2 regions of the Shewanella sp. BJSY2023SW007 genome follow, and region 2 is predicted to be linked to the other one. Evidence: predicted binding sites of a transcription regulator. Region 2 holds the regulator's gene; the other holds the start of a gene.
What was found. The regulator MetJ, encoded in region 2, represses methionine synthesis genes. The targets are predictions, from matches to a motif close to TAGACGTCTAGACGTCTA.
Positions count from the first base shown of each region.

Region 1 (5,805 bases), on a different contig from region 2:
GGCAGCGCCGGGGTGCTCTATGGTGATCAGGCTGTCGGTGGGGTGATCAATATTATCACCAAGGCGCCCAGTGCCAGCGGTGGCAACTTGACCCTCTCAGGTGGCAGTTTTGACACCTACGAAGGCCGTGGCGATCTGTCCGGCGCCATCAATGACAACTGGCGTTACTATTTGACAGCTGCTTACAACGAGAGCGACAACTACCGTAAAAATAATGCCAACGAAACCGGTTCGGTACTGGGGCGTCTGCAATATGATTCAGAGTCGACCAACTTCTTTGTCGAAGGCAGTTACTACGATAACAAGCGCCAGACTCCAGGATCACTGACCCAAGCTCAGTTTGAAGCCGACTCTCGCCAGGCGACATCGACGCCGGGTGATTACAACCATGAGATGACTTCCGCCTGGCGTGGTCATATTCAGCGCCAGGTGCATGCCAACTGGGCTCTGGTTGCGGACCTTAACTACAGTGACACTCTAGTGTCCAGCGTCAGTTATGGTAGCCCAGGTCGGAACGAGCGCTCGCTGTTGGAATTCAATCCCAAGGCGCTGGGGCGTTATCAAACCCGCAATGGTGAACTGAGCATAGTCATAGGCGCCGATATTCAACGGGGTGAAACCGAGTTCGATCTCAGTTATATGCAGCGCAGCAATACCCAAACCATGACCAGCACCTATCTACAGGCCAATGTGCCGCTGACCAACAGCCTGAGCTATGTGGTGGGCGGACGCTATGCCAAGGTCAAGGATGAACTTAAGGATGGTAAGGTTTACCCCAATGGCATAGATCTGGATGAAGATGCTCATGCGCTTGAGTTGGGACTCAACTATCGGCCCTTGGAAGGCCACAGATTTTATCTTCGCGGTGATGAGAGCTTCCGTTTCGCCAAGGTCGATGAGCAGGCTTATACGCCGCCAACAGTCGTCGGCCTCAAGCCGCAGACCGGCCGTTCCATTGAAGCCGGCTGGGATTGGACCTTGAGCAACCAGAGCCTGCGTCTGAACCTGTACCGACTGTCGCTGGAAGATGAAATTGTTTTTGATCCCAGTGCCGATATGCCTATCGGCGGCGCTTTCCCCGGTGCCAACGTCAATGCCGATGCCTCCCGCCGTTATGGCGCCAGCCTCGACTGGGACTGGCAGCTCAATGAGATGCTGCAGTTGGGACTTGAGTACAACTATATCGATGCCGAATTTACTGAAGGCGCCAACAAAGGCAAATCTCTCTCCTGGGTGGCCGAGCATTCCGGGCGTGTCTACACCAGTGTGGACTTTGGCCAGCATTGGCAGCTGTTTGTCGAGGGCCAGTATCTGGGCGACAGATATATGGAAGGTGACAATGGCAACCAGCACGATAAACTGGACAGCTACTGGCTGGGGAATATCGCCCTCAACTACAGCCGTGATGCCTGGCTTGCCAGCCTGAGGGCCGATAACCTGTTTGACAAGCAATACGCCAGCTCGGGTTATTTCAGTACCTGGGGCGATGGTTATTACTCGGGCAGCGGCCGCGCGCTGAGGTTCAGCGTCAGCTATCGCTTCTGATTCAGGAAGGTGCGGATAAGTCCTTGTGGCGCTTTTCATAGAAAGCCGGGTTCCCCCGGCTTTTTGCTGCCCGTATCTCGATCTGTTTTAGTTGAGGGCTTGGGCTTTTTTCAGCAGGAAAGCTCCCACTGATAAGGAGGCAAGAGCCGAAATATGAACCTTGATTTCAGATATGGTTTGAGGGGCGTGGTCATAGCTCTGTTGTCGCTGTTTTTGCTGGCTTGTTCCGAGCCCAAGTTGGCTTATATCGGCAGCAATGGCAAACTGCTGGCCTTTGGTGACAGCCTGACCCAAGGCGTGGGAGCCAAGGCCGGGCAGGATTATCCCAGTCATCTGGCTGAGTTGTGCCGCTGTGAGGTGATCAACGCCGGGATTTCCGGTGAGCAATCGGCTGCCGGGCTTGAGCGTTTGCCGGCGCTGCTGGATGAAACCAAGCCGGATCTGCTTATTTTGCTCGAAGGCGGTAATGATATTCTCCGCGGCCGCAACCAGGCGCAATTGGCGCAAAACATTGAGGCCATGTTATTTGAGGCCAAGGCCCGGCAAATTCCGGTAGTGCTGCTGGCTGTGCCGCAAAAGAATCTATTGCTGTCGCCCCTGCCTTTGTATGCCGAACTGGCCGACAAGCACGGCGCCATCTTGTTGGAGGAGACTCTGTCTGAGCTTTTGCGTTCAAACGAGCTCAAGTCTGATACTGTGCATCTCAATCAACAGGGCTATGCGCGTTTGGCGCAAGTCATCTTCTCCAAGCTGCAGGAGGCGGGCGCTTTTTGATGCTACTTTTTGATTCTATTTGGCAAAAACTGGGCTAATTATCGATTGAACTTGACCCTGGTGGGCATTTTGTGGGTAAATTCTCTGCCATAATAAATGGCAATAGTGCCTTCATAATAAATAACAGCAGGTTTAAAGAATCACATGACAGATCTTGAGCAGCAGGTTTTTACTCAAGTGCGTGCCATCATAGCCAACGAAGAGCAGGTGATAGGTCGCCGCGGCATCCTGATCCCGCTTAAGAAGGCCATTATTGCTGATGGCGATATCCGCAATGTGATTGATATTGTCGCGACCGATCCCGCGCTGGCAGCCCATCTGCTGTGGCGCAGTAATAACGCGCTCTCACCTTCCGTTCAGCCAAACCGCAGCCTCAAGGATGCCTTGGTGCGCCTTGGACAGGTCAATATCTACCGTTATGCCTTTAGTTTCTATCTTAAGGAGCGGCTCGATGAATTGCCGCAGCCATATCGCAAGCTGGTACAAGGCTATTGGCGTTTGACCGAGTCAGTGGCGATCGAATCTGTGGATAGTTTGCATCAGATGCAAGGGGTACAGATAGACGCGGACGAAGTGCAGACTCTGGCACTATTCAGCGTATTCGGTCAGATCATCGCCCTGACGGCGTTTGCCTATCTCAACGCCGAAGCCGAGCAGTGCTTTCCGCTGGGCATTATCAAGACATTAATAGATACTCAGCAGCAAACACTGACGGTGGAAGCCTTTGAATCTCTGGGGTTGGATGATGAGCTGCAAAATGAGTTTATGGTCGCCCATAACTTGAGACAGACCCGGGATCCCCATTCACCCGGACTGGTACTGAGAAGGGTATTGTCGCAGCGCGGCTTGCTGCTAAATCCACTCTAAATCTTTTTGTGACTGTCGCCGACTATCAGTGACTGTGGCTGCCGCTCAGTCAGTGCCTGTCCTGGCGCTGTAATCCCTCTTTGGCTATTAATTCCAGCAGCCTTTGCAATTGCACTCTATTGCTGCTGTCGCGGCGGTAGGCTCCGAACAGTGGCCGTTTCAGGCCTTCCTGCCCCAGTTTTACAGAGGTCAGGCTTAAGCCCTGGGCCTCGGTCAGTGACCAACTGGGTAAAGCGGCTACTCCTTCCTTACAGGCGATGCGTTGCAGCAATACATTGGTAAGATCGCAGCGTTTTTGTGGGCCGGGCACCACCCCGGCCGGCTCGAGGAAGTGATGGAAAATATCCAGCCTTTCCAGCGGCACCGGATAACTGATGATAGCTTCCCCTGCCAGTTGTTGCGGCAAAATATAGCTGTTGCCGGCTAAAGGATGATCTTTGGCCATCACCAGTCTCACTTCAAAATCAAATAGATGCTGGTAGGCAAGGGCATGGCCGGGCACAGGATCTGAGGTTAGCACTATATCCAGCTCACCGGTTTCCAGCGCATTGAGTGAGTCGAACAGGTGGCGGCTTGAGAGATCCAGGTTGGCATCAGGATAAGACTGATGAAAGGCTTCCATTACAGGCATCAGCCAGCGAAAACAACTGTGGCATTCAATACCTACCTTTAATGGGCCGCTGCTTCCAGATAGACCGCGTTTGAGCACAAATTCGGTTTCCTGTACCCGAGGCAGTATCTCTTCTGCCAGGCTCAGCAGGCGACTGCCCTCAAGCGTGAAGGTTAGAGGTTTGCTTTTGCGGACAAATACCTGGGAGTTAATCCGGGTCTCCAACTCTTTAATCTGGTGCGACAGTGCCGACTGAGTGACAAAGCGTTTCTTCGCCGCGCCGGCCAGGCTGCCACTTTCTTTCAGTGCTATCAGAGTACGAAGGTGTCTCAGTTCTATCATTTCCTCTCCACATGAATGCCGCTCATGTTGCCCTTGAATTCAATTCGGTTGCCTGTGCTGAGACTAACACAATAAACTTCTAGACGTCCAGACGCCCAGTTTGATTTGTTGTATTACGGCGTCGCCAGTCACTTGCAGCACAATTTACAGAGGATGGTATACATTATGCGATTAAACAGTCTTGGTTTTCCCCGTATCGGGCGTCGACGTGAACTCAAGTTTGCTTTGGAGAAGTATTGGCGTGGTGAGTCCAGCCAAGCCGAACTACAGAGTGTTGCCAAGGAGCTTAGGCGCATCCATTGGCAGTGGCAGGCTGATGCCGGGGTAGAGCTGTTACCGGTCGGCGATTTTGCTTACTATGATCAGGTGCTGACCCTGAGTGCGACTCTGGGGGTAATCCCCGAGCGTCACAGTGACGGCGGCGCTGTCAATCTCGATACCCTGTTCCGGGTTGCCCGTGGCCGAGCACCCAGCGGTAAGCATGCGCCGGCGTCTGAAATGACCAAGTACTTCAACACCAACTACCATTATCTGGTGCCTGAGCTCAGCGAAGATCAGCGCTTCGATATTGCCTGGGAGCAGTTGTTTGAAGAGGTGACCGAGGCTCAGGCGTTGGGCCACACTGCCAAGCCGGTACTGCTGGGGCCGGTCACTTTCCTGTATCTGTCCAAGACAGTGGGCGCAGAGTTTGACCGTTTGACATTGCTGCCGGCGCTGCTGCAATGCTATCAAGCCATTCTGGCCCGATTTGCCGCCCAGGGCGTTGAATGGGTGCAATTGGATGAACCTGCGCTGGCACTTGAGCTGGATGACAGCTGGCAGCAGGCCTTCCATCAGGCCTACGGCGTGCTCGAGTCGGCGCCGCTCAGGCTGTTGCTGGCAACCTATTACGGCACTGTAGCCCATCATCAAAGTCTGTTGTCGGCACTGCCGGTGGCGGGTATTCACCTGGATCTGGTCACCGCGCCCGAGCAGTTGCAGGCCTTTGTCGGGGCATTGGCGCCCGAACAGGTGTTATCGGTTGGGGTGATTAACGGCCGTAACGTCTGGGCCGCCGATCTGGATCTTGTGGCCGAGCAGTTGGCGCCACTGGCGCGTGATTTGGGAGACAGGCTCTGGCTCGCCACTTCCTGCTCCCTGTTGCATACCCCGGTGGATCTCGAGGTGGAGACCGTGCTGGCGCCCGAGCTTAAAAGTCTGCTGGCATTCGCCAGGCAAAAACTCACCGAGTTGCAGGAGCTCAAGGCGCTTTTGGCGGCGCCTGAGACGGAAAGCGCCAAAGCTGTGGTCGCCCGTTGCCGAAGTCGGCGCGCGGCCAGGGCGCAGGGGCGCAATCAGCAGCTCAGTGCCAGAATCGATGCGCTGAGCGCGGCCGATTACGACCGAAACCATGAGTTTGAGGTGCGCAGACAAGCCCAGCAGGCCAGGTTCAAGTTGCCTTTGTTGCCGACGACTACCATAGGTTCATTCCCGCAAACGGCAGCCATTCGTAACCTTCGCAGCCGCTGGCGCAAGGGTGAGTTGGACGATGCTGTGTACACAGAGCAACTGCAACAGGTGACCCGAGATACCATAGAACGTCAGCTCAAGCTGGGAATAGATGTGCTGGTACACGGTGAAGCCGAGCGCAACGACATGGTGGAATACTTTGGTGAACAGCTCGATGG
Region 1 covers NZ_JBKORL010000047.1:6,277-12,081, forward strand. The annotation lists gene ACMHXE_RS07900 (TonB-dependent receptor) at 1-1,545, shown strand, start outside; gene ACMHXE_RS07905 (GDSL-type esterase/lipase family protein) at 1,699-2,319, shown strand; gene ACMHXE_RS07910 (HDOD domain-containing protein) at 2,464-3,186, shown strand; gene ACMHXE_RS07915 (LysR substrate-binding domain-containing protein) at 3,236-4,138, opposite strand; gene metE (5-methyltetrahydropteroyltriglutamate--homocysteine S-methyltransferase) at 4,304-5,805, shown strand, end outside.
Region 1: the regulator MetJ is predicted to act here: its motif matches at 4,211-4,228, upstream of metE (5-methyltetrahydropteroyltriglutamate--homocysteine S-methyltransferase).

Region 2 (5,805 bases):
TCTGAACCTGTTTGAGCCTCAGCCCGTATCATTTGGTACGGGCTTTTTTTGTATCTTGATACCATTGTGCCACTGAGATTTGGACTATCTTTAACCCATATAACTAACGTCTTGCGTCTGGTTACAGATAAAAGCAAGAGGGTGATGAGATGAAACTGAGTCTGTTGACACTGCTTACGACGGGGCTTGCCAGCACGCTGGCGTTGGCTGGGCAGGATGTTTATGAGGCCCGCGCCGATGCCATGGGCGGGGTTGCCGTGGCGGCCGGTAATCGTGAGGCGGCGGCCTTTTCCAATCCGGCCCTGCTGGCTTTGCCTTCGCGCCGCAGCAGTGACTTCAGTTTACTCATTCCCACCATAGGCGCCGATGGCGCCGATAAAGATCAGATGATCGACAAGTTTGACGCCCTGCAGGATAACTATGACGCCCTGGTCAATGCCATAGACGCCGCCGACACAGCGGCTATCGATGACTACCGCAAGCGCCTCAGTGGTGACTTGCAATCGCTGCAGGGCAATAGCGCTTACGTTAGTGCCGGTATCAATATGGCGTTGGTCCTGCCCTCGGATGGTTTTAGCTATGCCTTTGTGTTCAAGAGTTATCTCGATGCTCTGGGGATAGCCGAAATCGCCGCTGCGGATATTGATACCCTGGATAATCTGGATCCCAATAACCCGCCGGAAATCCAAGATTTGACCTCCCAGGGGCGAGTGGTGGCCGGGGCGGTTTCCGAGCTCGGGGTGGCTGTGAGCTATCCGCTATCTATCGTCAATATGCCGGTGACAGTGGGAGTCACTCCCAAGCTGCAACGGCTGGATAGTTTCAACTATGCCGTCAGCGCCAACAACTTCGATGCCGATGATTTCAATGATGATGATTATCGCAGTGATGACACAGGCTTTAACCTGGATCTTGGCCTGGCATTTCAGCCATTGGATGGTTTGGTTATCGGTGTCAGCGGTCGTAATCTTATCGAGCGGGACTTAAGCAGCATAGAGGCCGGCGGCGTGCAGCTTACCTATCAGGTGAAACCTATGGTTACCGCCGGGGTGGCCTATGACTGGGCAGCCTTTTCACTCAGCAGCGACTTGGATCTTACCGACAACGACAAGTTTGCCGAGCTTGAGGGCAGCCGCTATTGGCGTTTAGGCGGTGAATACCGGCCTACCGACTGGGTTGCTTTACGGCTCGGTTATCGCCAGGATCTCAATGATCACAGCGCTGATCTTTATTCACTCGGGACAGGGTTCGCCATAGGCAACAGTTTCCGGCTGGATCTCACCGGCATGTTTGGCAGCGATGACGCCATAGGCGGCGTGCTGCAAACCAGCTATCACTTCTAAAATTAACCGTTGATGAGCGCCAGGCTTGATTTGATGGTCAGCAACAGAGCGCTCAGGGCGCACAGCGCCAGCGTCAGAACTCGGGTCTTCTCTTTATCCACCCGGCCCACCAAGCGGCCAGCCAGCAGAAAACCGAGAAATACCGCAGGCAGCAGCAACAGCGACAGCCATAAGTGTCTCAAGGTCAAGAGGCCAAAACAGCCGAGAATAATCAAGGCTATCAAGGAGCTGAAGATAAAGAAGGCCGACAGCGCTGCGCGGAACTGACTGGCATCCTTACCCGCCAGCAGCAGAGCCATCGGCGGTCCACCTATGGCGGCCACGGTGCCGAATATCCCGGAAAATATCCCGGCAATAAACAGGCTGAGGCGGTTGATCTTGATGCTGTACTTTCTAAGGCTGAGGAATACGGCTACGGCCACAATCAGGGCTATGGTCAAGCCCATAATCGGTTGCGGTGCCAGCAACAGCAGGGTGGCACCAATCAGGCCGCCGGGGAGCCTTCCCAGCAAGGCATATTGCAAGCCGTTGAATTCCAGGTGGCCGCGCTCGCGTATCAGTGTCAGCAGGGCGATGGAAAACCCCATGGCGATAACAGGAGCGGGAACCAGCTCCGGATCGACGATATACAATAAGGGAGTGGCTACCACTGCCAGGCCAAAGCCTATCAGCGACTGGGTCAGGGCACCGGTAAATATGATCAGGGATGCCAGCAACAGGGTGACGGGATCTATCAATGACAGCATTCGCAAGCTCCCAAAAGAAAAGGATCGCGCAGCGATCCTTGTTCAACAATAAGATAATTCAGAGGAATAAGACACTTATTCCATGTCTTCCCATTCAATGCCCATGGCATCCATCATGCGTTTGGCTTCTTCCGGGATGCTGTCTGGTTTGTCTTTGGACAAATCCTCATCATTGGGCAGTGGCTGGCCGGTATAGGCATGCAGGAAGGCTTCGCACAACAGTTCGCTGTTTGTGGCGTGCCGCAGGTTGTTTACCTGGCGCCGGGTGCGCTCATCGGTCAATACTTTCAGTACCTTCAACGGAATAGAGACAGTGATTTTTTTCACTTGCTCATTCTTCTTGCCGTGTTCGGCATAAGGGCTGATGTATTCGCCATTCCATTCAGTCATTGATTCACCTGTGATCTCACTAATTCGCAGCAGATTTTAAACCCTTACAGGATACAGTCAAATGATTGCCTGCAAAATCTGTGCAATATGAACAGAAATCCATACATTTGGACGTCCAAACGTCTTGATGCCTATTGACGGCTGGATGGTCATTGGTTAGATTTAGACGTCCAGACATCTTTGTGGTGTCGAACTTCAGCATTCAGGAGTCGATTATGACAGAGCGGCGATTAGCAACCACAGCGGTCCGGCAGGGCATCGAATCAGACAGCCAGCACGGGGCCGTGGTGCCACCCATCTATCTGTCGACCAACTATGCCTTTGATAGCCACACTCAGCCAAGAGCCTTTGATTACAGCCGCTCGGGTAATCCTACCCGCTCCATTCTGGGGGATGCCTTGGGGGAGCTGGAGCAGGGCTGCAGTGCGGCAATAACCGCTACCGGTATGGCGGCCATTACTCTGGTAGTCAACCTGCTGGGGCCGGATGACCTCTTGTTGGTGCCCCATGACTGTTATGGCGGTAGCTATAGGCTGTTCACCAATCTGGCCGCCAAGGGCCAGTTTCGTTTGCAGGTTTTGGATCAAACCGACCCGCAAGCACTCGCCGCTGCCCTGGCGCAAAAGCCGCGCATGGTGTGGCTCGAGACGCCATCCAATCCGCTGCTGCGGGTAGTGGATATTACCGCCATTGCCGAGGCGGCCCACCAGCAGGGGGCATTGGTGGTGGTCGACAACACCTTTTTATCGCCGGCGCTGCAACAGCCTTTGCTGTTGGGGGCCGACATAGTGGTGCACTCGACCACTAAATACATCAATGGCCACAGCGATGTGGTAGGCGGCGCCGTGATTGCCAAAGATCCTGAACTGGCAGAGCAATTGCACTGGTGGTCCAACACGCTCGGGCTGAGCGGTGGCGCCTTCGACAGCTACCTGACCCTGCGTGGCTTGCGTACTCTGGCGCTGAGGATCCGCGAGCATCAGGCCAATGCCGAGCGCATAGTGGCGCTGCTGAGCCAGAGTCCCGTGGTAGACAAAGTTTACTATCCGGGGCTTAAGAGTCACCCAGGTCATGAGATTGCCGCCAGGCAGCAGAGTGGCTTTGGCGCTATGCTGAGTTTTGAACTCAAGGGTGATGAGGCGCAGGTGGTTGCCTTCCTCGGCGCGCTCAAGCTGTTTTCCGTGGCCGAGAGCCTGGGAGGGGTTGAGAGCCTGGTGGCCGTGCCCGCCACCATGACCCACAGAGCCATGGCGAGTGAGGCTCGCGCCGAAGCCGGTATTAAAGACACGCTTATCCGCTTGTCTGTGGGTATAGAAGATGGCCGGGATCTGCTGGACGATATCGCCGCCGGATTGGCGGCAGCCGCAAACTGTTGAATTGAAGGAGCTTGAGATGGCACGTTGTCACCTACATAAGTTTGGCGGTTCCAGTCTCGCCGATGCCGATTGCTACCGACGGGTCGCCCATATTTTGCTAACCCATGGTCATGCCGATGATCTTGTGGTGGTTTCCGCTGCCGGCAAGAGTACCAATTTTCTCTATAAACTGCTGAACCTGAAGGAATCTGGCGCTCTGTGGCAGGAAGAGCTACAGGTGCTTGTCGGTTATCAGCAGAATCTGATTGAACAGCTGCTGGGCAATGAACAGGCACGTCAACTGCGGGAGCGTCTGTCTACAGATAAGGCGCAACTGGCCAGTTTATTGTCCTTGCCTGAACTCAGCGAATACCAATGCAATCAGGTGGTGGGTTTCGGCGAACGCTGGTCGGCCAGACTGATGGCGGCGCTGCTGCGGGAGTCCGGTGTTGCCGCTTCCCATGTGGATGCCCGCAGTTTATTGATTGCCGATGAGGGCGCAGTACCCAGGATTCGCCTCGATGAGTCCCGTGAAAGGGTGCAGCGGCTGCTGGCCGAGCATCCCGATGAGCGCCTGGTGATCACCGGCTTTATCTGCGCCAATAGCCAAGGCGAAACTCTGTTGCTCGGTCGCAACGGCTCCGACTTCAGTGCCACTCTTATAGCCAGCCTGGCCGATATCGACAGGGTCACTATCTGGACAGATGTTGAAGGGGTGTTCAATGCCGATCCCAACAAGATTGCCGATGCCAAATTGCTGAGTAGCATGTCGCTGGCTGAGGCCGACCGCCTGGCGCGGCTCGGCTCCCCGGTACTGCATTGCCGTACCCTGCAGCCGTTATTTAATACCGATGTCAGCCTGGCGGTGCGTTCTAGCTACGCCTCGCATACCGACTTTACCCTGATAGCCCCCAAGAGTGATGCCGCAAGCGCCCCTGTGGTGACCAATCTCAATCAGGTGTCCCTCTTGAGCCTGGAGTTCAATGGCACCCAGGCTCAGACTCAGACGCTCGATGCGCTCAATGAGGCGGGTTTGACCCCGCTGGCCTACTGGTCTCAAGGGCAACACAAACTTGAGCTGGCCTTTACTCCCGAATTATCCCGCCAAGTCTGGCAGTTACTGGAAGCGCAGACATCCCAGCTCAAAATTCAAAGCATTACCGAGGACAGAGAGCTTGGGCTGGTGGCCCTGGTAAGCAGTGGCGCCGGCAGTTATCGCCGTAGTTTTGCCCGCTTGCTGAGCCGTGAAGCGCGGCCTCTGTATCAGGACCAACTCAGCCTGGTCACCCTGGTGCCCAAATCTCAGGTGAACCTGCTGACCCAGAAGGTGCACAGGCGCTGCGCCGGCCCCCGCAAACGCATAGGCGTTATTCTGCTGGGGGTGGGTAACATAGGCGAAGCCTGGGTGGAACTATTTAGCCGAGCACGCGACGGCCTCAAACGTGAGCTGGAGGCCAGTGTTGAACTCCTGGGCTTGGCGAGTTCGAGCCGTGCCTGGATCTGCAATGAGGGGATCTTTGGGGATGACTGGCAGACAAGGTTTGAAGCCGAAGCTACCCCTTGGCAGTATGAACATCTGTTCGAACAGCTTGCGTTGCTGCAAGCCGATGAACTGGTGGCGCTGGATATCAGTGCCAGCGCCGGATTGACACTGCAGTATCCTGAGTTTTTTGCCCGTGGCATTCATATGGTCAGTGCCAACAAGTTGGCCGGCTCCGGGCCATTGCCTTTCTACCGTGAGCTGAAACAACAACTGGGTAACCGCCGACTGTTCTGGCGTTACAACGCCAGTTGCGGCGCCGGGCTGCCGGTGCAGCACGCGCTCAATGATTTGCACAACAGCGGCGACAGGGTAGAGGCTGTCGGCGGTATCTTCTCCGGCACGCTCTGCTGGCTGTTTGAGCATTTCGATGGCATCAAACCTTTCTCCGAGCTGGTGTTGCAGGCCAAAGAGCTGGGGATCACTGAGCC
Region 2 covers NZ_JBKORL010000038.1:801-6,605, reverse strand. The annotation lists gene ACMHXE_RS07075 (conjugal transfer protein TraF) at 150-1,343, shown strand; gene ACMHXE_RS07070 (sulfite exporter TauE/SafE family protein) at 1,346-2,089, opposite strand; gene metJ (met regulon transcriptional regulator MetJ) at 2,165-2,479, opposite strand; gene metB (cystathionine gamma-synthase) at 2,695-3,855, shown strand; gene ACMHXE_RS07055 (bifunctional aspartate kinase/homoserine dehydrogenase II) at 3,872-5,805, shown strand, end outside.